4 regions of the Agarivorans litoreus genome follow, and region 1 is predicted to be linked to each of the others. Evidence: predicted binding sites of a transcription regulator. Region 1 holds the regulator's gene; each other region holds the start of a gene.
What was found. Region 1 encodes FNR, which switches genes on or off when oxygen is low (the NO sensors DNR and NnrR bind a similar motif). Its sites were predicted from a motif close to TTGATCTAGATCAA; they were not measured.
Positions count from the first base shown of each region.

Region 2: K5L93_RS08735 (Hsp20/alpha crystallin family protein) is a predicted target of FNR. The motif match lies at 3,396-3,409, and genes of this name have one in related genera.
Region 3: nrdD (anaerobic ribonucleoside-triphosphate reductase) is a predicted target of FNR. The motif match lies at 5,028-5,041, and genes of this name have one in related genera.
Region 4: frdA (fumarate reductase (quinol) flavoprotein subunit) is a predicted target of FNR. The motif match lies at 5,403-5,416, and genes of this name have one in related genera.

Region 1 covers NZ_BLPI01000001.1:4,309,932-4,317,618, forward strand. The annotation lists gene K5L93_RS19875 (amino acid ABC transporter permease) at 1-587, opposite strand, end outside; gene K5L93_RS19880 (amino acid ABC transporter substrate-binding protein) at 659-1,684, opposite strand; gene cobB (Sir2 family NAD+-dependent deacetylase) at 2,200-2,919, shown strand; gene K5L93_RS19890 (glucosaminidase domain-containing protein) at 2,916-3,674, shown strand; gene ttcA (tRNA 2-thiocytidine(32) synthetase TtcA) at 3,671-4,567, opposite strand; gene uspE (universal stress protein UspE) at 4,648-5,580, opposite strand; gene fnr (fumarate/nitrate reduction transcriptional regulator Fnr) at 5,716-6,462, opposite strand; gene K5L93_RS19910 (sulfite exporter TauE/SafE family protein) at 6,531-7,196, opposite strand; gene ccoS (cbb3-type cytochrome oxidase assembly protein CcoS) at 7,180-7,353, opposite strand; gene K5L93_RS19920 (heavy metal translocating P-type ATPase) at 7,350-7,687, opposite strand, start outside.
Region 2 covers NZ_BLPI01000001.1:1,883,786-1,891,472, forward strand. The annotation lists gene K5L93_RS08720 (condensation domain-containing protein) at 1-587, opposite strand, end outside; gene K5L93_RS08725 (MFS transporter) at 636-1,835, opposite strand; gene K5L93_RS08730 (LysR family transcriptional regulator) at 1,935-2,831, shown strand; gene K5L93_RS08735 (Hsp20/alpha crystallin family protein) at 2,869-3,288, opposite strand; gene K5L93_RS20170 (hypothetical protein) at 3,562-3,687, opposite strand; gene K5L93_RS08740 (hypothetical protein) at 4,209-4,370, opposite strand; gene K5L93_RS08745 (hypothetical protein) at 4,658-5,101, opposite strand; gene K5L93_RS08750 (Re/Si-specific NAD(P)(+) transhydrogenase subunit alpha) at 5,516-7,075, shown strand; gene pntB (Re/Si-specific NAD(P)(+) transhydrogenase subunit beta) at 7,090-7,687, shown strand, end outside.
Region 3 covers NZ_BLPI01000001.1:20,891-28,577, forward strand. The annotation lists tRNA gene K5L93_RS00115 (tRNA-Asn) at 1-59, shown strand, start outside; tRNA gene K5L93_RS00120 (tRNA-Asn) at 87-162, shown strand; tRNA gene K5L93_RS00125 (tRNA-Asn) at 191-266, shown strand; gene K5L93_RS00130 (EAL domain-containing protein) at 407-2,251, shown strand; gene nrdG (anaerobic ribonucleoside-triphosphate reductase-activating protein) at 2,248-2,721, opposite strand; gene nrdD (anaerobic ribonucleoside-triphosphate reductase) at 2,722-4,842, opposite strand; gene rsxA (electron transport complex subunit RsxA) at 5,188-5,766, shown strand; gene rsxB (electron transport complex subunit RsxB) at 5,776-6,336, shown strand; gene rsxC (electron transport complex subunit RsxC) at 6,337-7,687, shown strand, end outside.
Region 4 covers NZ_BLPI01000001.1:1,561,773-1,569,459, forward strand. The annotation lists gene mscM (miniconductance mechanosensitive channel MscM) at 1-2,791, shown strand, start outside; gene K5L93_RS07200 (SLC13 family permease) at 2,860-4,263, shown strand; gene epmA (elongation factor P--(R)-beta-lysine ligase) at 4,303-5,277, opposite strand; gene frdA (fumarate reductase (quinol) flavoprotein subunit) at 5,475-7,268, shown strand; gene K5L93_RS07215 (succinate dehydrogenase/fumarate reductase iron-sulfur subunit) at 7,270-7,687, shown strand, end outside.

The DNA.
Region 1 (7,687 bases):
GCGATAAAAGCAAATACCACGATGTTCGAACCTGCTTCCATTACCGGACTTGGCATATACAGACCACGAACGTTAAGGAAAACGGCTTCCCCGATATGAGCACTTTGCCTTGGGCTTGGCAGCGCTCTAAGCACAGCAAAGTACCAAAAGAATATTTGAAGTAACAAAGGAATATTGCGCATGGTTTCAATGTAAACCGTGGCAACTCTAGATATAAGCCAGTTATTAGATAAGCGTGCTACACCCATAATAAAGCCGAGTATAGTGGCGAATATAATACCTAGTGCCGATATCAAAATTGTATTTAACAGTCCAACAACGAAAGTTCGGCCAAAAGTGTGGCTTTCATCATACTCAACCAACGATTGAATAATACCGAACCCTGCGGTTTGATTCATAAAACCAAAACCAGTGGTAATGCCACGTTGTTCTAAGTTGAAAAGCGCGTTACTGATGATGTAATAGAAAAAGCCAATAACACCGATAACGACGATAATTTGGAAAACTAGCGCTCTTACGTTGGGATCAAACCAGATCTTACGAAGACTATTTGCTGAGTTATCCTTTGAAGAAGGATGAGCAGCCATATAATGTAACCTAGTAATGTAGGATTAAAACGAAGAGAGCAGGGCAAGCCCTGCTCGAATTAAGGTAGAAATTAACGAATTGGTGGAGCGTATTGGAAGCCGCCGTCTTTCCAAAGGGCATTTACACCACGTGCAATACCTAATGGAGAGCCTTTACCAACGTTGCGGTCAAAAGAATCACCATAACTTCCTACTTGTTTAACAATGTTATATCCCCATTTGTCATCTAGACCTAAACCTTTACCTTTAGGGCCTTCTAAGCCAAGGATACGACGTACGTTAGGGTTGGTTGACTTAAGCATATCGTCCGCATTTGCAGAATTAAGTCCATACTCTTCGGCATTGATCATTGCAAATAGAGACCATTTAACAATGTTTAACCATTGGTCATCACCTTGGCGTACAACAGGTCCAAGAGGCTCTTTAGAAATAATTTCAGGTAGTACCATCGCGCTATCAGGTTTTGCTAACTTGATACGTAATGCATATAGTTGAGATTGGTCAGAAGTAAGCACGTCACAACGGCCTGCTTCAAAACCTTTAACGGTTTGGTCTGAAGTATCGAATACAACCGGGGTGTACTTCATGCCATGCTCGCGGAAGTAGTCCGCTAGGTTAAGCTCTGTTGTGGTACCAGATTGAATACAAACAGCAGCACCATCTAATTCTTTAGCACTAGAAACACCTAACTCTTTGCTTACCATGAAACCTTGGCCATCGTAGTAGTTAACACCGGCAAAGTTCAAGCCTAGTGAACTATCACGGGTCAAAGTCCAAGTGGTATTACGAGAAAGAATATCAATTTCACCTGATTGTAGAGCAGTGAAACGTTCTTTAGCAGTAAGTGGTGTGTATTTCACTTTAGATGCGTCACCTAGCACTGCCGCAGCTACCGCTCGACATACATCTACATCCAAACCTTGCCAGTTACCATCAGCATCTGGATTAGAAAAACCAGGTAAACCTGTACTAACGCCACATTGTAGGAAACCTTTAGTTTTTACATTTTCCAACGTTCCTTCTGCTGCACTTGCATTAGCAGCAAAGGCTAGAGCAACAGCAGCGACAGCGGCTTTAATATGCGTGTTTTTTAACATGTTTTCTTCCCTGTACAGTTTGTCTTTTTTGTGGGGTATATCACTCGAATAATTCACTTGAGTGCTAATTTGAACCAATAACAACATAAACATTCAAATATTAGGTGTCAACATTATTGTAACACCGTAATCGCAGTGGAATGCCGAATAACTGACCACCATCGCAAAACTATTCAATATAAATGAATATACTATCATGCAGTAACTGTTTTCGGCTGATCAAGTTTTTGTTGCGCTAGATCAAGATTAGCACAGCCAGCGATAATTCCCTGATTTAGTTAGCTTAAAAGTCCTAAAAGCGAGATATGTCGCAAAAGTTGGATTTTGAAAGGCAGTATGGAAGGAGAAACTAGATATTCTAATTTATGTCGAAATTCCTACTGGTTAGTATGTTAATTCTTAGTTACAAATGTACATTTTGTTGTATGTTACAACTTAAGTCGGATGGGGTCTTATGCTGAGTTACTATATATTTATAGTAGCTTCTACCTGAAATCGATGAAAAGAAGATGAATATGAAAAAAAATGTCATTGTTTTAACCGGAGCTGGCGTTTCTGCTGAGTCTGGCATCCAAACATTTAGAGATTCTGATGGTCTTTGGGAGAAACATCGAGTAGAAGACGTAGCAACACCAGAAGCATATCAACGCTCTCCAGACTTTGTAGACCAGTTTTATAATTTACGGCGCAGACAATTACAAGAAGAGAATGTGAAACCAAATCCTGCACATTACGCCTTAGCAGAACTGGAAAATCACGAAGACATAGAGTTATTGATTATTACTCAAAACATCGATGATCTACACGAGCGAGCGGGCAGCAAAAATGTCTTGCACATGCATGGCGAATTGCTTAAAGCACGCTGCCCAGTAAGCAATCAAACTACTATATGGAAGGAGGACTTGGGCAGTCATGTATTGTGCACTTGTTGCCAGTTCCCAACGCGGCTTAGGCCCCATGTAGTGTGGTTTGGTGAAATGCCAATAGGTTTAGATAGAATTTATCATCAGTTGAATCACTGTGATATATTTATGGCAATTGGAACATCTGGTCATGTTTTTCCGGCTGGCGGATTTGTTCATGAAGCAGCAAGTCACGACGCGCGCACTATTGAACTAAATCTTGAGCCGTCGGAAATGCAAAGTGAGTTTGGCGAACGTTATTATGGTCCTGCCAGCGAATTGGTACCAGAGTTTTTAAACGAACTCACCTCAAACCTAAGAGCTAATACTTGAAAAGAATAATCGTATCGGGATTACTAGCAGCATTTTTAATCGGATGTGAACAATCCCCAGAACAACAAGCGCAATCAAAAAACCTACCTCCGTTTGACGAAATAGAAAATGTTCAACAAAAAAAACAAACATTTACCAGTTTCATTACTCCGCTTATAGAAGCAAGTAATAATAAAATATTAAAGCAACGGGCAGAGGTAGAGGTTATAAGTGCTAAGTTAGTTAATGGTTCAAATCTATCTAGTAAACAAAAACAAATATTAAGCCAACTTACAGAGCTTTATCGAGTAGACCAATCATTAGATGAAAAATCCCAAGTTCAACACTTACTCGTTAAAGTAGACCTGATTCCACCAGCTTTGGTACTTGCACAGGCCGCAAATGAATCGGCTTGGGGAACGTCGCGATTTGCCCGTGAGGGTAATAACTTATTTGGACAGTGGTGTTATAAGAAGGGCTGCGGTTTAGTTCCTTTGAATCGAAACGATGGGGCTAACCACGAAGTAAGAAAATTCGATAGCGTGTATGAGTCGGTGAGTGTTTATATGAATAATCTCAATAGCCACCCGGCCTACAAGGGTTTTCAATTACAACGTAGTCTTGCTCGTGCGAGAGGTGAATTAGATGCCATCGAATTGGCTACACAACTCAGCAGCTACTCGGAACGCGGTCAAGCTTATGTAGAAGAGCTGCAACAAATGATGAGGGTTAACCATGAGCTTTGGCCAACCCGTACTCCTATTGTTGCGGGTTAAAGCTCTACTACTTGTACAACACTCGCTAAGCTGGCTTGGCTTGGCGGGTTTTCTAGTTCTGGCGCATCAAAACCAATGTCACCACCATCAATAATCCCGCTTTCGCGGTTTATTGACTTAAAGTCAAATTGTTGATGGTCAAGTAGATGAGAAGGCACAACGTTTTGCACTGATCTAAACATTGATTCGATTCGACCAGGAAAACGCTTTTCCCAATCGTTTAGCATTTGCTTAATCGCCTGGCGTTGTAGGTTTTCTTGGGAGCCACAAAGGTTGCAAGGAATGATGGGAAACGCTTTTAGCACTGCATATTTTTCCATATCACTTTCTTTGCAATAAGCCATAGGGCGAATAACCACATGTTTGCCATCATCGCTGACCAGTTTTGGCGGCATGGTTTTAAGTTTGCCACCATGGAACATATTCAAAAATAACGTTTCTAATATGTCGTCTCGGTGATGACCTAAGGCGATTTTAGTTGCTCCGAGTTCCGTTGCTGTTCTATACAAAATACCTCTACGCAAACGTGAACATAGCGAGCAAGTTGTTTTACCTTCTGGTATTTTGTCCTTAACTATTGAATAGGTGTCTTCTTCCACGATCTTGTATTCAACACCAAGACTTTTAAGGTATTCAGGCAAAATGTGTTCGGGAAAACCAGGTTGTTTTTGATCTAAATTGACAGCAACAACATCAAAGTTTATCGGGGCGTGGGCGCGTAAGTTTAAAAGTATGTCTAGCATGGCATAACTGTCTTTACCACCAGATAAACAAACCATTACTTTGTCGCCATCTTCAATCATGTTGTAGTCGGCAATAGCCTGTCCAACATGACGTCGAATTCGCTTTTGTAGCTTGTTGTGGTTGTATTGTTGTTTTGCTGTAACTGACATAGTGTGTTCCCAATAAAAAAGCGGGGCTATTATATAACCCCGCCTTGCTTAAGCAATGTTTAACGTTAGTTTAGCCTTATCTATTTTTGAAATGGACTCACAAAATTTTGTGGTTTAAGCGCCAATAGATCGCAGTCTAGTTGATCGATAACGTGTTCCGCTGTATTACCAATCAGTGCCGCACTAAAACCGCTTCTACCCGAGGTACCTAAAATAACAATTTCTGCATCTATTTCATTTGCTACTTCGGGGATTACATCGTCAGGCAAACCTTCCTCAAGGTGCGTGGTGACCGCTTGCTCAAATTGTTCTTCAACAAATTTATTAAGCGCGGTTTTATGGTACTCCATAACGTTTTTGTTGTACTTAAGTGGGTCAAAGTCTGGCAGTTCGATGGCAATGTTTACTGGGGCTGCTGGATAAGCTGTTACCACATGCAAATTAGCTTCTAGTAATTTGCTCAGGTCTTTTGCTTCATCGGCAATTTTCACATTTAGCTTATGGTGCTCTTCATCCTCTGCGCCAGCGTGAATAGCGGCAACAATTTTACCGTTAGTGGGCCAATCATGGTCTTTTACCATTAATACTGGTGTGGGACATTTGCGCAAAATATGCCAATCGTTAGGAGTAAAAATAATCGATTGTAATGTTGGATGAGGGTGAGTCGCTTTTACCACTAGGTCATGACCAAAATCCAAAACTTCTTCAATCACGCTTTCATATAAGCGATTATTCCATACAACTTTGGTTTCGATTTCTATCCCAGCGGTGTCTGTTTCGGCAATTATTTCACTCAACCAAACATTACGTTCTTCTATTACACCCGAGCGCATTGCTTCACGTTCTTCGCCAGAAAGCATCGAAGTCATTTCGTAAGAAAAGTCGTAAATAGTAAGTAGAGCTTTTATTTTTGCTTTGTCTTCTTTTTGGGCAAGAAACACCGCGCGAGACAAGGCCGCCTGGGTGTCATGTAGAGGGTCGATGACCACTAAAATATTACGATACTTAATCATAAAGCAGCTCCTAGAATCTTCTGGAATAGCTACTTAACTTTAGCTTAAATTGGTAGGAATAAATTAGATATAGTTAACACTGACCTAGATTTTTTTTGATAGATTGATGTAAATCAGGTCAGTGTTATTAGGTAGTTAGCTTTGCTTAGTACCGGCTAGTTGGCGCAGTGCATCACGATCAGTGATTGAAATGTATTTACCTTTTACTGCGATCATGTCGGCTTTTTGGAAACGACCAAGTAAACGGGAAATGGTTTCTACAGTTAGTCCCAGATAGTTTCCGATATCTCCACGAGTCATGGTTAGACGAAATTCTCTTGGAGAGAATCCTCGCTCCGAAAAGCGTTGTGATAAACCATAAATAAAGGCAGCTAAACGTTCTTCAGCATTCTTTTTGCTTAGTAGCAAAATCATTTCTTGGTCTGCAACAATCTCATTACTCATTAAGCGCATCATTTGACGGCGTAACTTAGGCATTGTGGCAGACAGTTCATCCATGGTGTCGAAAGGAATTTCACATACCATGGATGTTTCAAGAGCTTGGGCAAAACTAGGATGCTCTTGGCTATTAATGGCGTCGAAGCCAACTAAATCACCAGCCAAGTGGAAGCCGGTAATTTGCTCATCACCTTGTTCGGTGATTGTGTAGGACTTAATTGTACCTGAGCGGATAGCGTATAAGCTTTTTAGCTTATCGCCAGCGGCAAATATTTCTTCGCCTTTCTGTATAGGCTTTTTACGCTCGATAATACTATCTAAGCGATCTAGCTCTGTCTCATTAAGAGAGAAAGGGATACATAACTGGGCAATACTGCAATCTTGGCAGTGAATTTCACAACCACCAGTTTGGATTCTTTGACTAGCTTTTGGGTTAATGCTCATACTCAAACTATGCTATAGGAGTTCGAGGCAATTCTACTCTTTATGTAATAAATTTTCTAGATCTATTGCTACAACAATGTAACAACTTGGTAGATCCCTAAACTCAAAACACTCAGTCCTGAACAAACTTGTAATATGCGATTTGTCATTAGTTTGGTTAGTTGCTGGCCCAGTAATACAGCCAACAGCATCACGCTAAACGTACCTAAACCAAAACTAAACATTACACCCGCTCCGTTTAGCCAATTTGCTTGGCTAGCACTTAATACCAAAGTTGAATAAACCAAACCACAGGGTAGCCAACCCCATAACATGCCTAATGGTAAACTGGCTGCTGGGTGCTGCAGTGCCAACATCTTGCTTGCCTTGGGTTGAACCTTTGACCATAAGCCTTTGCCAAGTAGTTCCACTGGCGTGAGAATTGACCACCATCGAGTAAGGTGTATGCCGAGTAAAATGAGCATTATTGCAGCGAACCACTGTAAAACTACTAGCATATAAAGCGATTGATGAACCTGGCTAATTGCTTGGATGGAACCAGCAACAATAGCACCGGCAATAGAGTAGCTTAGGATCCGACCTAGGTTAAAACCAATACTTACTAAAAGCTTATTGGAAGAGTTATTGGCACGAGAACCTAGTATGCATGCGATTCCGCCACACATTGCAATACAGTGGGTAGCGCCAAGAAGGCCGGTGATAAAGGCTGCTACAAAATCAGTCTGTAGAATCATTGTCTTGTTTGGTTTTGTTCTTATCATCAAACAAAATGTTAATACCTTGGCGGTCTAAATCTTCAAATTGCTCGCTTTTAACTGCCCAGAAAAATATACCAATTCCTACACATACAAAGATCAGGGCGATGGGGATCAAGACAAAAATAATACTCATTGCTTGTTTAACCTTAAGGAATTAGTGAGAACCGCCAAGGATGATAATGACATCCCAATAGCGGCCATATAAGGAGTAACTATTCCGGCCACTGCTAAGGGTAAAATTAAAGCATTATACCCTAAGGCCCATGCCAGATTTTGAGCAATAATCTTTTTAGTCTTTTTGGCAAGATCCATGGCGGAGAGCAAAGTGGAAAGCTTGCTACCCAACAATACAGCGTCAGCACTCGATTTTGCAATGTCGGTGCCCAAGCCCATAGCAACTGATAGCGGTGCGGCGGCCAAAACTGGACCATCGTTTACTCCGTCACCAAGCATTAATAGGTGAGGGG
Region 2 (7,687 bases), 2.4 Mb from region 1:
CACACTCCGGCTTGAGCAGCAGTAATTGGCTTTGCAAAGGGATTATCATTAATGGCGTATTCATCCAGTGCCAATGCATCATGCACACAAGCGCGCACTGACAAAGCTTGGATCTCGGGTACCGTCTGTTGAGCCACCTGTTCATGCCGTAATAACCACTCGGCCAGCAAGGACGCCGCCGACAGGCCATCACAAATACTGTGATGCATACTGATGATTAACCCCGACTGCTGCTGACCTAACAAAACCGATACCCGCCAAAGCGGACCGCCAACTTCAAGTGGAATATTGGTTTGCTGCTGCATGGTATCGCTTAATGCTTGCATAAAAGGCAGCTTAGTTTCATCTATATGAATAAACTCACATTCAGGTTGGCTAGCACACTCTTGCCACTGCCATTGCTGCGCGACTTGTTTTAAACACAGTGACAAAAACGGGTGGCGAAGTTGCAATAACTGATGGATTCGCGGAATAAAGTGAGTGTTTATCTTACCTGTTACTGTCACCGCATTTACTACCAGCATGGCACCGCTGCTGGTTAAGTCAGCAAACAATGACTCGGTTTTACCCAATTGGCGAATTGTCATCATAACCCCCTAAGGCAAGTAAACTGCAGATAACTCAATAGGCAGCAATCATTGCATAGTTGGGGCTTTAACTTTCACTATCTGGATCACCATGTTAAGTATTAAGGCTAAAGCCATCACGCTAAATATGATCGCCATCGCACTCGAGCTTGGCATCAAGGCGGTGGTTAATACACCAACCGCCAAAGCAGTGAGTGTCATTTGGGTAGTACCACTTAAAGCCGATACCGTGCCAGCTTGTCCAGAAAAGTGTCCAAATAAACCAGATTGAGAAATAGGATAAATAGCCCCAACACTAATGCTGATTAAGCTCATTGCTGTAATCACCCAAATTAATGAGCTTGAATGGGTGAGCAATATAAACGCCGCGATAAAGGGCAACAGTGAGGCTAACAACAAAATGCTCTGCTCTGTCCAGCGACCATTAAAGCGGCGAGTAAAGGCACTACCTAAAGCTAAGCCTGCTGCGGGGATTATCATCACCAACCCAAAGTCATCGGCTGACAAACCAAAATCATGCTGCAATATAAAAGGCGCGCTGCTGATCATATACATCAAACCAATACTGGCGATCCAAGCAAAGCTTGAGTAATGAATAAAGTGGCGATTAATGGCAAGACTCAAGTAGTTATTTAGAACTCGCTTCATATTAAGCGGCGGACCTACCTCTGTTTGTGTTTCAGGTAACAGCTTAGCGGCAATTACCAGTAAACTTGCCCCAGCAATACCAATGATCACAAACAAATAGTGCCAGCCCCAATAAGCCGTCACTATGCCACCAATAACCGGGCCTAAAACAGGAATAACCGAAGCCGCCATGCCCAACCAAGCAAAACCATGTTTTAGCTCTTTACCACGATAACTGTCACTGATTAAGCAACGCGCCAATATCTGATTACTTCCTGCGCCTAAACCTTGAATAAGTACCCCAGCTAATAACAAATCAAGATGATTAAAGCCCAAAAATGTGAGTAGGTTACCCAGCAGGAAAACAGCCTGCCCCAGCCAAAATACCCGCCGCCTGCCATAACTATCTGCTAGCGGGCCATAAAATAGTTGGGATATACCCAAGCCCAAAATAAACACCACGATAAGGCGCTGCACTAAGTGCTCTTCTACCGCAAAATGCATGGCCATTTCTGGTAAGGCAGGAGTCAACAGACCATTGGTTAATTGGGAACAAGCGATAAAGGCAATAGAAAAAAACAGCGGGATCCGTGAATAGCTCACTAATAAACTCCAATACATCAGCGTTCTTCATTGTAAAACAAAGCCAAAAGCGGATAATCATTCATCAAAGACATGATTTATTTCCTTACAGGAAACAATTAATCAAGGAGGCTGAATATGGATTGGTTGAACGCAGTGCAAACCTACATAGCAGTGGTAGAAAGCAGCAGCTTTGTACAAGCCGCCCAGCAACTCAACATCACTACCTCCGCCTGCAGTAAACGTATCTCATGGTTAGAGTCACAATTGCATTGCCAATTATTATTGCGCACGACTCGCAGGGTGCGCACCACCGAGCAAGGCCAGCAGTTTTATTTGCAAAGCTGCGATTGGTTAAGCCAGTTCAATAATATGCGCCAACAACTTGGCCCCTCTAGCCTTGGTTTAACTGGTAGCCTCTCTATTGGGGCTCCTGCGGTATCGGGCAGTTTATTTGTAACGCCCTTAATTGCATCATTTTTACCCAAGCACCCACACCTCAATATCGAGTTATTAGAAGTAGAGCCAGGGGAAATTCCAGATTTATCGCTCGATATTGTAGTGACGCGCCAGCTAGACAATTTTGATAGCGCCAGCTATCGCATGCTGCATCTATTCAATTACGCGGTGAAATGTTTTGCCAGCCCCACATTTTTGGCTAGCTGCGGCCCAATACAAAGTGCAAAGCAACTGCAAGCTCTGCCGCTATTGTTGGTGCAAGGGCAAATAAAAGCAGGCGGCGTAAAACTAAATGAAGGAACCGTGCTTAACCAAGCTTGTCGCTTTGTTACTCACGATCCTATGGCGGCCATTCAAGCAGCAGTTCACCACATGGGCGTAGTATTAGTATCGGAAGATCTGGTACAACAACATCTATTAGACGGGAAGTTAATTGAAGTACTGCCTGGCTTATTGTCTGAGCAACGCAGCGTATGCGCCTATTATCCGGCTCAGCGTTTTGAAAACCCCAATATCAGCGCCTTTTTACAGCACTTACGTGAACAAAGCCAAGCCGCCAGCAATAACCTTCAATAACTGGCAGCTTGTTTTGCTCAGCCTAGGCTGTTCCCACTTAACTAATTTCTATTTGCTGCTTTTCACTCACCTTAGCAACAGCTTTGGGCGCTTTAAGCATTAACAGGCCGTTGACTAATTCAGCGCTAATATCCTCAGCTTGAATTGCTTTACCAACATTAATGTTTCTTCGGAAAAAGCCACTACGACGTTCTTTGCGCAGTACATTGTCGCCCTGTTGTTGATGTTTCTGCTCAATTTTGGCTTGAATACTCAAAACACCATCGTGTAGCTGCACATCAATATCTTCCTTAGCCACACCAGGCAACTCGGCAACAAATAAGTAGCTATCTTCTTTGTCGATGATATCGACACGCGGTTGGAAAAAGCCATCATCACGCATGGCAAATTGTGGGCTAAAAAGCTGCTCCCATAAATGGTCTTCTCCAAACCAATGGTCTCTAGGTAACATGTTCATAATAAGCTCCTTAGTTATGCTCAACACTAAACAACAGCTTACTCAATCTAATTTTAGTTGAGACAAAGCAACCTAACTGGAGAGTGAAACCAAAAAAGCCAACGAGTTTGACCTAAAGCAAACTCATCGTTAACTAATGTTTTGGTGCTTAGAAAAGGTACAAATTATGCTGCAAAATGGCGGGTATAAAAAAACCGCTAGCCAAAGCTAGCGGTTTAGGATGTAACAAGCGTTAGTTCGAGTCACGAGTTAAAAAGGCAACTACGGGGTAGTTTACTCGGCCGCTTCAACATCTGATTCGCATTCTTTTGCTTCGATATCTTCACTGATTGGAAGGCGCACAAAAAAACCTTTACCAGTTGCAAAACAACGCATCGTTTGTTGTTGATCTTGTTCCATTTAGATAAATCTCCTAAGTTGTTGCAAGGGTGAAAAAGTTAAATGTTATGTTTAATTTCTCGTTATATTTTGCTTATTGCCACTTGCGTAAGTAAGGCTAGCTAGTGAATAAAAATTGCACAAGAAATAATCAGTAAAAATTCCATTTAGCCAAACATTTCTTGATCTAGCTCAGTCTTGCGGGAGGTAATCTATAGGCTTTTGCTAGAAATGTGAAGTACTAATTTACCACTTTGGGGATGCAAGCCAAATCCACAAAAAATAATACCCATTAAAAACAACAACTTAAAAATTCAGTAAAATATGGAAAAATAACACTTATAGCTATTTGATATGACAAAACCGAGCTATATATATATTTGGCTATATTTGTCATTTGCAGTAAAAATAACAATAGCTGAATCAGTCACTTACACTAAGCAGTCATCCAAACAAAGCGAAGCGAATAAATATTCAAAATAGCGACTAATGACATAAAGGATATTTATGAAGTTAGAGCGCAGACCGCTCATAGGCTAGGCTTAGCGCTTTTTGATTTTTACAAAATCGAAGAAAAGCCATAATGCAATAATGGTTGCCGACACCACCACACCATATTCTAGATAAAGATGGATATAACCAAGAAAAAAGCTTACCACGGGTAAAGCAAATACAAGCAACAAGGCCAACAACAAATAGCCCAAAATAGTCTCCTCTTTTTGTTAGATTATATCCTGAGAAATTCCCGCCAAGCTACTGCAAAGTAGGTAATTGAGAGCGATTTCACTGAGATATTAACTAAGGCAAGAAATAGCAAAATGAAAGCGTAATTAGGTAATACAATAACCTTTTCCGAATAAAGTAGGGCATCAAATTAGATGTTTTTTTGGGCGCTTATGATAGTCACTGTGAAAGTAGCGCTATTACACCGCCAATGGCAGCACAAAGCAAATAACCAAGGGCTTATTGGCATCCTATACTCAGCGCTGGATTATTCAAAGTAAGATTTAAGTTGCAGTTGCACGTGGCCATCTTTCCAAACAGTGGTATCGATTTGCGTTTTGCAAATTGCACACAAAATTTTGTTCGATAAGGTTAAGTGGCTCGACAAACGGTTACCTTTGACGCGAAACAGTAAATTACCCTGCGCTTGCCAACGCACACCACCACGCCAATTAGCGCGCCATTGCGGCACTTGCTGGTAACGTAAAAACTTAGATTGCTCTGTAGTATTCGTGGGAACTTGATTACGATTAGTGCTTAGCGCACTAAAATGTTGCTCTTGTAACCAGTTAATATCATTAAATAAATCGTTAGCAGCTTGAGGTTGTTCGAGCTCATTCTCAACACTAAAATCAAGTGCCAATGTAGGTTTTGCCTGAACCATGTTTGCCCACACCAATACTGCAATCATTAACGATAATGCAATACCCATAACAACCTCCAACGCACCATAAGTATTAGTTAACTACTTCCTCTTTTGGTTTAGTTAGCCTCTTGCACCCTAACAATATAATTAAAGCACCTTTATTAAAGAGTAGTAGAGCTAATGAATTCCTGCTATTTCCATGCCACTACTAAGTTTTTACACAGGTGGCGATTTACATTTTGCTAACTTTGTTCAACCTAGGCGTAACCTATCACACCGATAAACTTTACAAATTGGTTTGACCAATGGAAATAAGCGATACTTTTGTGCGAAGTTACTTGACTGTTAGGCCGTAGTTTTCTTTCATACACACCAAATGCGAAAAATTAGCTAACATGCAGTAGCTAACAAACATTTAATATGCAGCGACGTGTTGCCAACACAGCAACTCAACATAACAACCATTAGCAGGAACACACTATGCAAATCGGAATACCTAAGGAGATCTTCGACCAGGAGAGCCGGGTAGCCGCCACCCCAAAAACCGTAGAGCAGTTGCTTAAACTAGGCTTCTCTGTGGCAGTGGAAAGCGGTGCAGGAACAGCAGCCAGCTTTAATGATGATGCTTATAGCGAAGCAGGCGCAGAAATTGTAAGCAAAGAGCAAGCATTTCAAGCTGACCTCATCTTTAAGGTTAACGCTCCACTAGACGGAAGCGACAACACCACCGACGAACTTTCTCTTATAAAGGAAGGCGCAACGGTAGCCAGTTTTGCATGGCCTGCACAAAATCCAGAATTACTTGAAAAATTTAAAGCAGCCAAGGTTAACTTATTAGCCATGGACATGGTGCCACGGATTTCTCGTGCTCAATCTTTAGACGCTCGTAGCTCGCTAGCCAACGTAGACGGCTACCGCGCAGTGGTAGAAGCAGCTAACCACTTTGGCCGTTTCTTTACCGGTCAAATTACAGCCGCAGGTAAGGTACCACCCGCTAAAGTATTGGTAATTGGTGCAGGTGTAGCCGGTTTGGCAGCCATTGGTACCGCTGGTAGCTTAGGTGCCATTGTTCGCGCCTTTGATACTCGCCCAGAAGTAAAAGAACAAATTAACTCTATGGGCGCCGAGTTCCTAGAGCTTGATTACGAAGAAGAAGATACTGGCAGCGGTGACGGCTACGCCAAGGAAATGAGCGCAGCCTTTATTGAAGCCGAAATGGCCTTGTTCCGCGAACAAGCCAAAGACGTAGACATCATTATTACCACCGCATTAATTCCAGGCCGCCCAGCACCTAAGCTAATTTTGGCCGACATGGTTGAATTAATGAAGCCAGGTAGCGTAATTGTTGATTTAGCAGCAGCCACTGGCGGTAACTGTGAGTTAACCGAGCCAGGCAAGATTGCTGTTAAACACGACGTCACCATTATTGGCTTAACCGATATTTCTCGCCGTTTGCCTGCTCAAGCTAGCCAACTTTACGGCACCAACTTAGTAAACCTACTTAAGTTGCTTAGCCCAGAGAAAAATGGCGAAATCAACATCGACTTCGAAGACGAAGTTTTACGTGGCGTAGCCTCGGTTAAAGATGGCGAAATCACTTTCCCACCACCAGCAATTCAAGTAAGTGCTCAGCCTCAAGCCAAAGCGCCTGCTGCAGAACCGGCTCCAGTGGAACAAGAAAAACCAAGCAAGCCTTGGCTAAAACCAGCGCTAGCAGCAGCCGGTGCAGCCGCTTTTGCTTGGGTAGCCGACGCAGCACCAGCAGACTTTGTACAGCACTTCACTGTGTTCTTGCTGGCTTGTGTAGTGGGTTACTACGTAGTTTGGAACGTAACACATGCCTTGCACACTCCATTAATGAGTGTAACCAACGCCATTAGCGGCATTATTATTGTGGGCGCCTTAGTGCAGATGAAAGCCGACACTTCCTGGGTAGTACTACTGCTCTCGGGTATCGCCGTGCTTATCGCCACTATTAATATCGCCGGTGGTTTTACTGTGACTCAGCGGATGCTGAAAATGTTCCGTAAAGACGACTAAGGAGAAATAGTCACATGTCTCAAGGTATAGTTTCTGCAGCGTATTTAATCGCTGCCCTATTGTTTATCTTCAGCCTAGCCGGCCTAAGTAAACAAGAAACCGCCCAGCGCGGTAACATCTTTGGCATCATCGGTATGGTTATCGCCGTACTCGCCACATTAGCTAGCACCCAAGTAACCGGCGGTAGCTGGATTATTACCCTAGCCATGGGTATTGGTGCCGCTATTGGTATCCGTTTAGCCCTTAAAGTTGAAATGACCGAAATGCCAGAGCTGGTTGCTATTTTGCACAGTTTTGTAGGTATGGCAGCGGTATTGGTTGGTTTCTCAAGTGCTATCGACCACGGCTCGTTAATTGATTCAGTTACTGGCTTAATTGATCCAGTAGCAAAATCTATTCACGACGTAGAAGTATTCCTAGGTATCTTTATTGGTGCTGTAACCTTCACCGGTTCGGTAGTCGCCTTTGGCAAACTTCGCGGCCTTATTAGCAGTGCCCCTAAAGCCCTACCAGGCGCTCACTGGTTAAACTTAGCCATGATTGTAGTATCAATCTACCTAGGCAGTATATTCATGGACAGCGGCTCTATGTGGCCACTGGTTATCATGACCT
Region 3 (7,687 bases), 4.3 Mb from region 1:
GGTAGAGCGGTGGACTGTTAATCCATGTGTCGTTGGTTCAAGCCCAACTTGGGGAGCCAATCATATAATTAGATATACCTTACGATTCCCCAATAGCTCAGTTGGTAGAGCGGTGGACTGTTAATCCATGTGTCGTTGGTTCAAGCCCAACTTGGGGAGCCATTTCTTTATATCTAAAAAGCCTTATAATTCCCCAGTAGCTCAGTTGGTAGAGCGGTGGACTGTTAATCCATGTGTCGTTGGTTCAAGCCCAACCTGGGGAGCCAAATTTTTAACACTTCTCTTATCCTCTTTTCTAAATTAGTTAATCTAAAAATATATTACTTAATCCTAAGCATCTGATAGATAAGTCTTATGTTTGCATGTATCATTAATAGTGATTGCTGATTTATTAAACAGGTAGGATATGAAAGGCCTTAGAACATTTTTTGTTGTAAATGCTTTTTTATTTATCGCGCTATGGATTGCGCTAGTAGGGGTACATGTCCAATTATTTAAACTGGATTTAGCCCGCGAAAACCAACAAATTAATACCCTACTCGCTTTGCAATTAACTGAAGTAGGCCAACTTAATCAAGAATATTTAGCTAGTTTACGTAACCAACACCAATTAAGCTTTATATCTACTCAGCTAGCTGTTGATAATACATTAGCGTTAGTAGGCGCGCCGCAACATTGGTTAGTTGAACTCGCAGAACCGAGTAAAACTACCATGCAAACCATTGCAGTTGATAAGTACCAGGTCAACTTTAAACCCTCATTTGAATTTGTTAGTGATGGGTATTTGCGGCTATATCTCACCATTGCTGCACTTTGTGCAATGGGCTATATGTTAACGAGTCTTTTGTATATACGCGCAATGGCACGAGTTAAAAGTAAGCTTAAAAAACTAGTTAATGCTGAACGTTTTGTCGATGAGAAGCCAATACTTGGCGCCGTTGGTGAATTAATCAAAGATCAAAAGCAGCAATTTACTCAACAGATACGTCAACAAAAACATGCGATTCAACAATTGGAAAAGCAAGTTGCCTTAGATCCTTTAACCGGACAATTTAATCGGCATTCCTTCCGCCAACAAATGCAAGAAATGCTAAGAACACCCCCTAAAGACACAGTATTGTTTTTAGTTAGAGCTTCGCAGTTAGAAGAAATAAATAAAGCACGTGGTCACCAATCAGGTGATGAATACATTAGAGACATCGCTAAGATTATCGATATCAACCGCAAAGAATATTCATCAAGCTCGCTGTTTAGACTGTTAGGTGCAGAGTTCGCACTGATATTACCAAAGTTTCCTGCCAGTAGAGTCAGCCAAGTAGCACAAGCATTAAAATCCTCTTTAACTGAATACAGTAATGGTAAACAAATGCAAAGCGCTGCTTATACTGGTATAACCGAGCTTAAATCTGGAGACTCTATAGAGCGTGTTATTGCTCGTGCAGACGCAGCACTAGCAATTGCCCAAAGCCTCTCACCAAATGGCTGGGAGGTTGTGTTAGAAGATGATGAAACATTAGAAAGTAGCGAGCTGCAATGGCATGCTACGATAACATCCCTTATTGCCAAAAATTACTTTCGCGTTGCTTCTCAAGCCATTCAATCTTTGCACCGAACAATGCCTGCTTATCATGAGGTATTCATCCGTTTCTTAACTGAAAACAATCAACAACTTCCTACAGAAACAACCATGGTTATGGCTCAGCGTTTAGGTATGATTTTAGAGCTAGAGAAGGCAACAATTAGTTTTATCCTACGAACCATTTCAAGCCAAAATGCAGAGTACCGCTGGGGAATAAACCTAAGTAAATTAATTTTGACTGACCCAGATTTTTGTTCTTGGTTAACACAACAGCTACTCACCTACCCTAATTTAAAGTCTCGAGTTGTTTTTGAGTTAGAAGAAGAAATATTAGATATGCACTTAAGCAATGCCAGAAAGCTGTTTGAAGTACTTCGCCGGAACAGTTGCCACACTGCAATTTCAGATTTTGGTAACGGAATTGGTTCGTTTAAGTTGTTTAAAGAACTTAAACCTAACTACGTAAAAATTAGTAGCGATTTAGTTCAAGCACTAGAAAATGACAAAGCTAATCAACAATTTGTAAGTATGCTAGTTGAAGTGTCACACCGTTTAGGTTGCCAAGTTATTGCGCAAGGTGTCGAAACCTTAGAGCAAAAACAGCTGCTTGAATCTATGTATGTGGATAGTTTGCAGGGTTACTTAATCTCGCGCCCTGAGCTTATCGCTTAACTACTGAAGGGGTGGCAGTGAATAATTTGATTACTACTGCCTCGCCATTGTAATTTAGGGTCGGCCAGCTCTTGCACAAATTTACCGTCAATTAGAGTATCAACTTGCTTAACAATTGCCTGTTGTTGCGGGTTTAGTTCTTTTAGTTGATAGCCCGTCCACATCCAAATATCTTTGCCTAAGCACTCTTTTCTTACGCGCTCAACCAATCGTTGTACTGCGTCTAAATTATTTGGATGTAGTGGATCTCCACCACTCAAGCTAAGCCCTTTGCGCCTAATCCTAGCGTCGTTCAAATCGTCGATAATCTGTTGTTCTAGGTCATCAGTGTATGGGTGGCCGGCGTCGCAGCGCCAGGATTTTTGGTTATAACAACCGCGACAGTGGTGCTCGCAACCGGCAACAAACAAGGTACAGCGTGTACCTTGTCCGTTAACTACATCGACCGAATGGTAACTCAAATAGTTCATTTATAGATGTTTCACTCGGCGTTTAACTTCCTCTTGCTTACCATAGTTAAATGGTCGTGCATCGGGACTACCCAAGTAACCACATACTCGTCGTGTTACCGAAACTTTACTCGACTCAGTATTACCACAAGATGGGCATTCAAAGCCTTTACTGGTGCAGTTAAACTCACCGGTAAAATCACACTCATAACATTCATCAATTGGCGTGTTGGTGCCGTAATACGGAACACGACTATAGCTGTAATCCCACACATCCTCTAAGGCTTCGGTATTGTGCTGCATGTTTGGGTATTCACCGTAACAAATAAATCCGCCGCTAGTGACTGAAGGGTATGGCTGTTCAAAATCTATTTTGTCGAAGGGGTTAACCTTCTTTTCTACATCTAAGTGGAAACTATTGGTGTAGTAACCTTTATCTGTTACCCCCTCAATTACACCAAATTTTTTCGCGTCTAAACGACAGAAGCGATCACATAGGTTTTCACTTGGGGTACTGTATAAACTAAATGCGTAACCACTTTCTTTTTCCCAACGTAAAGTAGCTTGTTTTAATGCAGTAACAATACCTATCGCTTTTTGTTGTAACTGTTTATTGTCGTAAACGTGTTCATTGTTTCCGTATAGCGCGTTCACAGTCTCATGCAAACCGATGTAACCCAAAGAAATTGACGCGCGGCCATTTTCAAAGATTTTTGATACATCATCTTCTGCATTTAAGCGAACGCCACAAGCGCCCTCCATATATAAGATTGGGGCGACTTTGGCTTTTACCCCTTTAAGGCGAGAGATGCGGCTATCTAAACCATGTTTTGCAACACTTAAACGCTGCTCAAGTAGTTCGAAGAAACGTTGTTCATCACCTTTAGCTTCAATAGCAATACGAGGTAAGTTTAAGCTCACTACACCGAGGTTATTACGACCATCGTGAACATCTTTACCCTCTTCTTGATAGTGACCTAAGAAACTACGACAACCCATAGGTGTTTTAAATGAGCCCGTTACTTCGACAACTTTGTCGTAGTTTAGAATATCTGGGTACATACGTTTTGATGCACACTCTAAAGCTAACTGCTTAATATCGTAACTTGGATCTTCTTTTTTATGGTTTAAACCATCTTTAATAGCAAATACCAGCTTTGGAAATACTGCTGTTTTGGCATTTTTACCTAACCCGGCAATACGGTTCTCTAGGATTGAACGCTGAATTAATCGCGAGGCCCAGCAAGAGCCTAAGCCAAAACCAAAGGTAACAAATGGGGTTTGCCCATTCGCAGTGTGTAGGGTATTTACTTCATACTCTAAAGACTGGAACGCATCATGACACTCTTTTTCAGTTTGCGCTTTAGCGTAAGCTTCGGCGTCGGCTATTTGCCATTTTTTAGCAGTAGCTAAGTGCTTTTCATGGCTTTTAGTGACGTAAGGAGACAAAATCTCGTCGATACGATTAATCGTCGTGCCACCATAAATATGGCTGGCAACCTGAGCGATGATTTGGGCGGTAACTGCAGTTGCTGTTGAAATTGATTTTGGGGTTTCAATTTCAGCGTTACCCATCTTAAATCCACCGGTTAACATACCTTCTAAGTCGATAAGCATGCAGTTAAACATTGGGAAAAACGGTGCGTAATCTAAATCGTGAAAGTGAATTTCGCCAGTTTCGTGGGCTTTAACTACATCTCGCGGAAGTAAATGCGTTTTAGCATAGTGTTTTGCAACAATGCCAGCTAACAGATCGCGTTGAGTTGGAATAACCTTGCTATCTTTATTCGCATTTTCGTTTAGTAACGCTGCGTTGCTTTGTTCAACCAAACCACGGATCTCAGCATTTAACACGCTGCGCTTTTCACGAGCAACGTCGCGGTCGTGTCGATATTCAATGTAAGCACGTGCTAAAGTCTTGTTATCACTTTCCATTAAGTAGTTTTCAACAGATGACTGAATATCGTTGATATCTACTTCAGGTAAGTTCAAAAACTGCTCTGTTACTTGTTGGGCAATTTGTAATGCAACTAGGTTGTCCTTAACACCTAAAGCTTCAGCTGCTTTTAGCACTGCATCAACAATCCGCTTTGCGTCGTAAGGTACACGGCTTCCGTCTCGTTTTATCACGACTGTTTTCACGATTTACGCTCCAATTTCACTCACTCATTAAATAAAAAACTGTGGAACCCGCGCCACTAAAGGCTTCTAACAAAGAAACGCTCAAAAAAGCATCCAATGTGATGGTTATCCATATATTGTGGTTAAGGATTTTAGTTCCCACTAGATATAGTAGTCGAGAGATTTTAAGGATAAAGCAAATACAAATGATCGAGATCAACCGAAGCGTAAAAAGTAAATTTGATCGTGTAAAAATGACCCACAACTCACAGCAAATTTTTAGTGCCTTTCCCACATTGAACTCACGGTTGTTATACGCATCACAAACAAGGATAATAGCGGCTCGTTTCGCTGCTTCTAATTTTAATGACTGAATATTTATTGTTATTAATCAGTACCGTACTGGTTAACAATTTTGTGCTAGTTAAGTTCTTGGGCTTATGCCCATTTATGGGTGTGTCTAGCAAAGTTGAAACTGCTATAGGCATGGCATTAGCAACGACCTTTGTTCTTACACTAGCATCTATGTGTTCCTATCTTGTTGAGCAATATATCTTATTGCCACTAGATATTGTGTACCTGCGTACCATGAGTTTTATTCTAGTGATTGCCGTAGTAGTACAATTTACCGAGATGTTTGTGCAAAAAGCCAGCCCTGCACTACACCGTGTATTAGGCATTTACCTACCGCTTATCACCTCTAACTGTGCAGTATTAGGGGTGGCGCTACTAAACATTAATGAGCAGCATGATCTATTTGAATCAATTATCTATGGTTTTGGTGCAGCAGCGGGTTTCTCACTAGTGTTAATTTTGTTCTCAGCAATGCGTGAACGTCTAGTGGTAGCGGATATCCCACTGCCATTTAAGGGCGCAGCGATCGCCATGATCACAGCGGGGCTAATGTCTTTAGCCTTTGTCGGTTTTACTGGATTAATTAAGTAGTATGTTTAGATGTTAGAAGCACTTATTGCCATCACCCTCCTAGCCTTGGTATTTGGCGGAATACTGGGTTATGCCGCTATTAAATATAAAGTTGAAGGCAACCCAATTGCCGATCAAGTGGAAGCACTACTACCTCAAACACAGTGCGGACAATGTGGACATCCTGGCTGTCGCCCTTATGCGGAAGCCATCGCCAACGGCGAAGCCATAAACAAGTGCCCACCGGGTGGTGAAGAGACAGTAGTAAAGCTTGCTGAGTTACTTGGGGTTGAAGCGATCCCTCTTGATGAGTCAGCCGTAAAAGAAGATGACCGAAAGAAAGTGGCCTATATCGTAGAAGATGCGTGTATCGGTTGTACTAAATGCATTCAAGCTTGTCCTGTGGATGCCATTATGGGTGCAAATAAACATATGCATACCGTTATTACTAAAGAGTGTACCGGATGCGAGCTTTGTGTGGCCCCCTGCCCAACTGATTGTATTGAAATGCGCCCGATACCAACTACCACTAAAAACTGGGATTGGAAATTGAATCAAATTGATGTCGCAATCATCGAGGAACAAAAATAGATGGTGGCGTGGTTAGACAAAATTAAACAAGGTTTCATCTGGAATTATCAAGGTGGGGTTCACCCAGAAACCAATAAGCAGGATATCAACTGTGGTAAGCCTGAAAAAATTGACTTGCCTAACGAGTTAAGCATACCTGTGCAACAGCATATTGGCAGCGCGGGCAAACTACTCGTAAAAGTAGGTGATAAAGTATTACGCGGACAAGCCTTAACCGAATCTCAGTTCTTTCAAGCGCCTCCCGTTCATGCTTCCCTTTCCGGTGAAATCATCGCGATTGAACCAAGAGTTTCTGCGCATGCTTCAGCCATTCCTGAATTAAGTGTCGTTATTCGCGTAGACAAAGAGCAACAAGACGCGCAGTGGCCTCAGCCCTTATCCGATGAAGAATTAAACCCTGAAACGATTTGCCAACGCGTTCATTTATCCGGGATATCCGGTATGGGGGGCGCTGGCTTCCCTACTGCTTTAAAGATCACCCCGCATAAGCCTTTAGACGTGCTGATTATAAACGGCGCCGAATGCGAGCCCTATATTTCAGCTGACGATTGCTTAATGCAGAACTATGCCGCTGAGATTATCGGTGGTGTGGCCTTACTGCAAAAAGTACTCAAGCCAGCGCTTACCATAGTTGCCGTCGAAGATGACAAACCTAAAGCCATTAAAGCGTTAGAAGCAGTTAGTAATCAAGATATCATCGTTCGAAGCATTCCTACCAAATACCCCTCTGGCGGGGAGAAGCAACTTATCCAAGTGCTTACTGGTAAGGAAGTTAAGGCCAACCAGCTCCCAATAGACTTAGGCATGCTGGTACAAAATGTAGGCACTGCTTACGCCGTGCATCAAGCTGTCACTGTTGGCGAGCCGCTAATTTCTAGAATTGTAACCCTTGCCGGTGATTTAGTTACTAGTCCGAGCAATTACTGGGTACCGATTGGCACAGCAGTAAGCGATGTGATCAACAAGAAGCTACAGGGTGAGCCTAACACGCCAACCATTATGGGCGGTTCGATGATGGGCTTCATGCTCCCTAGCAACCAAGCACCAGTGGTAAAAACTACTAACTGTCTGATCGTTAACAACCCTATGGCTGCTGAAAATGAATCACCGTGTATACGTTGCGGTGAATGTGCTCAAGCCTGCCCAATGGGTTTACTACCTCAGCAGCTATATTGGTATGCTAAAGGGGACGAACTAAATAAAGCGCGAGATTTCAATATAATGGATTGTATTGAATGTGGAGCCTGCGCCTTTGTTTGTCCAAGCGAAATCTCTTTGGTGCAACACTACCGAACTGCAAAAGCCAAAATACGCAGCGAAGATATTGCACAAAAAGAAGCCGATATAGCCA
Region 4 (7,687 bases), 2.7 Mb from region 1:
GCTAGCGCAACTTGAATTTGGTGTGCTCAATGAAGTTGAAGAAGCCGAGCGAGTTCGCGCCCAAGTCAATGAAGCCAGCTTAACCGCTCAATTGGCGATGCTAGAGCTAGCGGCGCAGAGTGCTAACCACCGTAACGAATTACTACAGCTAGAATTAAGCTTGCTGCAACGCACACAGTTGGCAGAAAAACGTATTCTAGAAAATATCAAGCATCGTTTATCAATAGAACACCGTGTCGAAGCGCAACGCTTGTCAGATCAGCTAGAGTTTTCCGCTCCAGAATTACTCGACAACCCAATAGTGAAAGAATTGGTCGAGCAAAATCAATTTCTACAAACCGAACTATCTGAACTGTTCGAGCAAAGTGAAGAAATTGCCGACTTACAGCAGCAGGTAAATGACGAGCTTGAGCACATCAAACTCACCTTTGCTAATTTTAAAGAACAAGTGTCTTGGTTAAAAGTCACACGCTCATACGGAGAGTACCTTCGAGAACAAATTACGAGTTTGCCAAAACCCAAAACCGTTGCCCCCATAGAGCAGAAAATTATTGAAGTGCGGATCAGCAAACACCGTCATCAAAACCTGCTTTATACCCAACGTAATCAAACCAAACAAAAAACTCAGCGAGAGTTCACCGCCAGTTTAAATCAAGAACAAGCCAAAATATTTAACAAGCATTTAAAGCTTAACCAGCAACTTTCAGAGAAATACTTATTGGAGCTAGACGCTAGACTGTTCGAGTTAGCTCGCCTCAAGCTGGATTACTCAAAGCTAAATAGTCAACTTAACACCATTAACAAAGAAGCTAACCAAGAGTTATTTTGGACCGCCGATGTGAAAGCCATCGACTTTAGCTTTTTTAGTGATATACGCCATTCTTTGATATGGCTATTTAACACCCAACAGTTAGATCAACTTACCAGCGCAATTGCTAATATGTCAGGATTCTGGCTATTCTGGCTATTTTTAGTCGCGGCAAGTGTTGCTTATGTTTACTACTTGAAAAAGCATTGGCTAAAAGGTTACTTGCAACGTATCGATTCAAAAACCGGCAACATTACCCGTGATAAATTTAGTTATACTTTGGCCAATTTAGTACTTAGCGCTGCATTTGCTACACCTTTAGCGCTATTTATCGGTAGTGCTGGTTATGCTTTGATTTACGAGTGGGAATACCCTTTTGCGCGTGATGTTGGTAGCGCACTGGTTAGCGTGGCTATGGTATTGTGGCTATTCCATTTGTTACAGCAATTCTGCCAAAAAAATGGACTACTAAACACCCATTTTAAGTGGCCGCTAGTAAATGTAGAACAAGCAATCATACTAATTCGACGTATTGTTTACATCACTTTACCTTTACTATTTCTTCTAAAACTCTGTATTTTACAAACCAGTCAGCCTGCCTACAGTGGTTTAGCGCGTTTAGCTTTTATTGTATTGTTGCTATGGGTAGCTTACGGCTTTCACAACATTTATCGTATCGAGCTACCAGTTAACTACCACATAGACATTTTTAAAGCACCTCAGTTAGCCCGAAAGCTCATTTGGGGAGCAGCAATTAGCATCCCATTAATGGCAGCACTCGCCTCTGCAGCGGGCTTTTTTGCCACCGCATTTACCGTTTATTGGCAAGTGGTACTTAGTTTTATCATTGCCGCACTATTCCTACTGGGTTATTTACTGATTCATCGGTGGATGTTGTTACAACGCCGTCGAATAGCCTTCGACCGCGCCAAAGTGCGCCGTGCTGAAATGATAGCTCAACGTCAATCAGAAGAGGACGACCCTTCTAGTTCGAGTGAAGGAGTGATTGACGCCATTGAAGAGCCCGTGATCGACTTAGATACCATTAGCGCTCAATCTTTAGGTTTATTGCGAGCAGCACTAGTATTATCTTTAGTGTTAGTTTTATTGTTTATTTGGTCAGAAATGACCAGCGCGTTCTCATTCCTAGACAACGTTACATTATGGGAAAGCAGTTCTAGCCGTGCTGGCGTAGCTACAGTTGATGCCATTACGCTACGCTCCCTGGGATCAGCACTGTTGGTCATCTTTTTTGCGGTAGTACTTGTTCGTAATTTACCCGGCTTGTTGGAGCTAATGGTATTACAGCATTTGTCGCTAAACCCAGGCACTGGTTTTGCCATCACCACGATGATCAATTACATGGTAATACTGTTTAGTATTTTTAGTGGCTTTGGTTTATTGGGCATCGAGTGGTCAAAACTTCAGTGGTTAGTAGCTGCACTCACCGTAGGTTTAGGTTTTGGTCTGCAAGAGATTTTTGCTAACTTTATTTCCGGCTTAATTATTCTGTTTGAAAAACCGATTCGAATCGGCGATACCGTGACTATTCGCGAGCTCACCGGCACAATTTCTAACATCGAAACCCGCGCAACTACTATTGTAGACTGGGACCGTAAAGAAATAATCGTACCTAATAAAGCCTTTATTACTGAACAGTTTATTAACTGGTCGCTCACCGATCCCATCACCCGAGTGGTGCTAATGGTGCAAGTTAAACAAAATTCAGATAACCAATTAGTTCACAAACTACTACAAGAAGCCGTAGATGCAAACAGCTTGGTACTAGCCAATCCAGCACCAGAAATCTATTTTACCGAATACACTAATAACGGCATGAAATTTGAAATGCGTATCCATGTAAGTGAAATGCGCTACCGCTTACCAATGACCCATGAACTGTACACTTTGATCAACGACAAGTTTAAGGCGAATAACATAGAGATTGCCTACCCACAATTAGATATATCTCTCAATACCTAAGTATGATTTTGCTATCTTAAGGCTATAAAAAACCACTATTTCAATTAATTAGCCTAGAGACCTCGATCATGGCCTTGCAAAAACATTTCAAGCTTCTGGTTTGTTTTATTGTTCCCCTGTTAATATTGGCACTCCCCACTAGCTTAATTCCTCTACCAGAATTAACCGTGGTGCAACACCGTATTATTGCCATTTTTGTTTTGGCGGCATTGTTATGGATTTTTGAACCCGTGCCAGTATTTGCCACCTCCTTGTTAATTATCACTCTAGAACTGGTTTTTATCTCCAATCAAGGGATAAGTGCTCTCATGACGGATAGTGGTGCGGCGCCAATGGGCGAGTTAATCCCTTATACCAGTATTTTTAACGCCTTTTCTTCGCCAATTATTATTCTATTTATGGGTGGGTTTGCTCTGGCTATTGGCGCCTCTAAGTTTGAGCTAGACAACAACTTAGCCCGCGTACTCCTTAGGCCATTTGGCAAGCGCATTCCAATGATCATGCTCGGCATTATGCTAATTACTGCCGTGTTCAGTATGTTTATGAGTAACACCGCCACCACAGTAATGATGCTAGCCATAGTTGGCCCGTTAATCGCTGCAGCTCCACGTAACGATTTAGGGATGAAAGGGCTTATTTTAGCCATTCCTGTTGCTGCCAATACTGGCGGAATAGGCACCCCGATTGGGACGCCACCAAATGCCATTGCCCTTCAATATATTCCCGAAGGGCAAATCACCTTTGCGTCTTGGATGGCCTTTGGCATTCCCTTTGTTATCATTCAGCTGGCCATTGCATGGTTTTTATTGTGCAAGCTCTACCCCTCAAAAACCGGTGTATTAGAACTAAATTTGAAAGGTCATTTTCAACAAAGCACTCGCGCTTACATTGTGTATGCCACTTTTGCGCTCACCATCTTACTGTGGCTAAGCACCGCCTGGCACGGCATGAACAGTTACGTAGTGGCTATTATTCCTTTAGCGGTGTTTACCTTAACCGGAGTCATTGGCAAAGACGATCTCAAGCTATTTAACTGGGATGTACTATGGTTAGTGGCCGGTGGTATCGCCATGGGCATGGCATTAGAAAAAAGTGGCTTAGCCGCCAAAATAGCTACATCTATCGATTTTGCTAGCCTGCCCACGTTAGCGGTCATTGTGGTGCTATCGATTATTTGTGTGGTGATGGCGAACTTTATGTCGAACACTGCCACCGCCAACTTAATTATGCCCATTGCGGCGGCAGTTGCCACCAGCTTGCATGGTTTGGATGGTGACGGCGGCATCACTACTCTGCTGATTATTGTTGCCCTGTCGGCTTCCTTAGGCATGATGTTACCCGTTAGCACCCCGCCCAACGCCTTGGCTTACTCAACCGGCTTTATCGAAACCAAAGACTTAATAAAAGTAGGCGGGATTATTGGCTGCACCGGCTTGGCACTGCTGTATATCGCGATGATGGTGATCCTATAAAACCAAAAACAAATGGGAGCGCAACTCCCGTTTGTTTATTTACGCTCTGTCTACGCTAAAACTTTGCACCGCTTGAATGTTAGGTGTGCCTAACGCCAACATCAACAGGCGGTCGATGCCTAGAGCAACGCCTGCACAAGCGGGGAGGCCTGCCGCTAAAGCAGCTAAAAAATGCTGATCCACTTGCGCAGCAGCCAAGCCCATATTTTCCCGAACCTGCTGGTCTTTAGCAAAACGCGCAGCTTGCTCCTTAGCGTCGGTGAGTTCATGAAAGCCATTGGCTAACTCTACGCCTTTAAAATATAACTCAAAGCGTTCTGCCACTTGCGGATCTTTTGCTGAAATTTTAGCTAGTGCGGCTTGTGATGCTGGAAAGTGATAAACAAAACAAGGGCGCAACTGGCCAATTTTAGGCTCAACGCCCAAGCTAAATAACAGCTGTAAAATAGTGTCTCGATCAGGCTCATTCGCCACCAAGTCTTCAACTGATAGGCGTTTAGCTACTGCAACAAACTCAGCGTGGCTAGCATTAAGAGGATTGATGCCAAGGTGTCGCTCAAAGGCTTCAACATAGCTTAAACGCTCTGCCTTATCACAAGCCAATACCTCGGTGATTAACTCATCCATTTCATCCATTAAGGCAAAATGGTCAAAGCCAATACGGTACCACTCCAACATAGTGAACTCTGGGTTATGAACACGCCCAGCCTCTTCATTACGAAAAGCCTTAGCCAGCTGATAAATGCAGCCACTACCAGCAGCTAACAAACGCTTCATGTGAAACTCGGGCGAGGTTTGTAAATACAAAGGCATGGTTTTGGGTGCTGCTGGCCCCGACAAGGTTGTACTAAAGCTATGCAAGTGTACGTCACTCACGCAGGCTTGGCTTAAACAAGGTGTGTCGACTTCCATCACCTCACGTTTGGCAAAAAAACATCTGATTTTGTTAATGATTTTTGCTCTTTGCTGAAGTGATTGAATACTTGCAGAGGGTTGCCAAAGTGTTTCAGACATGCAAATTTTTTCCTGCATTGAGTTAGAAATTGTCGCGGGGTTTTATACCACTTTGCTAACAAAAGCGGGAGTTATATCTCAAAAGCTAAATTATCTCAGCAGCTTGCACAAAGTAGCGTCAATATTTGATTTTAGTCAAGCATCAAAAAGTTAATACCCGCACAATCATTGTAGGCTTATTTCGTATGGAGAAAAGCGTGGAACTAATCAAAACTGATGTCGCCATTGTTGGCGCTGGGGGCGCAGGTTTACGCGCCGCCATTGAAGTTGCAGAACAACACCCCGAGTTAGAAGTAGCATTAATTTCAAAAGTATATCCAATGCGCAGCCACACCGTTGCCGCAGAGGGTGGTGCTGCAGGTGTAGCTCAAGATCACGATAGCTTTGATAACCACTTTAACGACACCGTATCGGGTGGAGATTGGTTGTGTGAACAAGACGTGGTGGACTTTTTTGTTGAGCGCGCGCCCAAAGAACTTACTCAACTAGAACACTGGGGCTGCCCTTGGTCACGTCGTCCCGATGGCAGTGTAAACGTACGCCGTTTTGGCGGCATGAAAATCGAGCGAACTTGGTTTGCTGCCGATAAAAGTGGCTTCCACATTCTTCATACCTTGTTTCAAACTTCAACCAAGTACCCCAGCATTAAGCGCTACGACGAGCATTTTGTGCTCGACCTAGTCGTAGAAGACGGCCAAGTAAAAGGGGTTATCGCTTTAGATATCGCTGAAGGCGTAGCCAAGCTTATTCAAGCTAAGTCAGTGATTATTGCCACTGGCGGTGCAGGTCGCGTTTATCGCTTTAATACCAACGGCGGCATTGTGACTGGCGACGGTATGGCCTTGGCTTATCGTCATGGCGTAGCACTGCGTGATATGGAGTTTGTCCAATATCACCCTACTGGTTTACCCGGCTCAGGCATTTTAATGACCGAGGGCTGTCGTGGTGAAGGCGGCATTCTTACCAACAAAGATGGCTACCGTTACTTGCAAGACTACGGCCTAGGGCCAGAAACGCCAGTTGGCGAACCTAAAAACAAATACATGGAGCTAGGGCCTCGAGACCGTTTAAGCCAGTGCTTTTGGCAAGAAGCGCAACTTGGTCGCACCATTGAAGGGCCAAATGGCGACTACGTAAATCTCGACCTTACCCACTTAGGCGAAGACTACTTACTAGAACGCTTACCGTTTATTTGTGAATTGGCAAAAGCCTACATGGGCGTAGACCCAGTTAAAGAACCGATTCCAGTGCGGCCAACCGTGCACTACACCATGGGTGGCATTGAAACCGACGGCCGCTGCGCTACTTCACTAAAAGGCTTATATGCCGCGGGTGAATGTTCATCAGTTGGCTTGCATGGCGCCAACCGTTTAGGCTCTAACTCGCTGACCGAAATAACCGTATTTGGTCAAGTAGCGGGCGAATCGGCAGCACGCAATGCGATTGTGAGTGAGCATAGCGACAGTGCTTCATTGCTTGAGCAAGCAGAGCAAACTCTGGCTAAGTACCAAGCCTTAAAATCGAATCAAGGTGATGAAAAAACCTCAGATATTCGCAACGAGTTAGGTCGTACCATGGAAGCTGGCGTGGGCATTTACCGCACCGCAGAAACCATGCAACAAACCATCGATAAAATTGCCGAGCTAAAACAGCGCTACAAAAACATTAAGTTGGTAGACGACAGCGAAGTGTTTAATACCGAATGGCTCTACGCTGTAGAACTTGGTTACTTATTAGACGTAGCCGAAGCGATGGCGGTCTCGGCGATTAACCGCAAAGAGAGCCGCGGCTCGCACCAGCGTATTGATGGTTATGAGCAGCGTGATGATGTGAATTTCCTTAAACACACTTTAGCTAATTACCGCCCTGACAGTGCACCAGAGATTAGCTACAGCGATGTGAAGATCACCAAATCTCAACCTGCCGAACGTGTTTACGGCGCAGCCGCCGATGCCCAAGAAGCAGCCAAAAAACAAGCGGAGGCAAATTAACATGGCCGAAACGATGAAAATCGATATTCTGCGCTACCGCCCAGAAAGCGACAACGAGCCGGTATGGCAAAGCTACGACGTTCCTTACACCCGCGAAATGTCGCTGCTAGAAGCCTTGGCTTACATTAAAGACGAACTTGACCCTACCCTTAGCTACCGCTGGTCTTGCCGCATGGCTATTTGTGGTAGCTGCGGCATGATGGTAGATGGCGTTCCTAAGTTAGGCTGTAAAACCTTCTTGCGTGATTACCCCAATGGCATGAAGGTAGAGGCTCTAGCAAACTTTCCTATCGAACGTGATTTAGTGGTAGACATGAGCGACTTCATTGAGAAGTTAGAAGCCATAAAACCTTACATCATCAACGATAAGCCACGCGCCTTAGAAGATGGCTGTCACACCCAGTCACCTAAGCAAATGG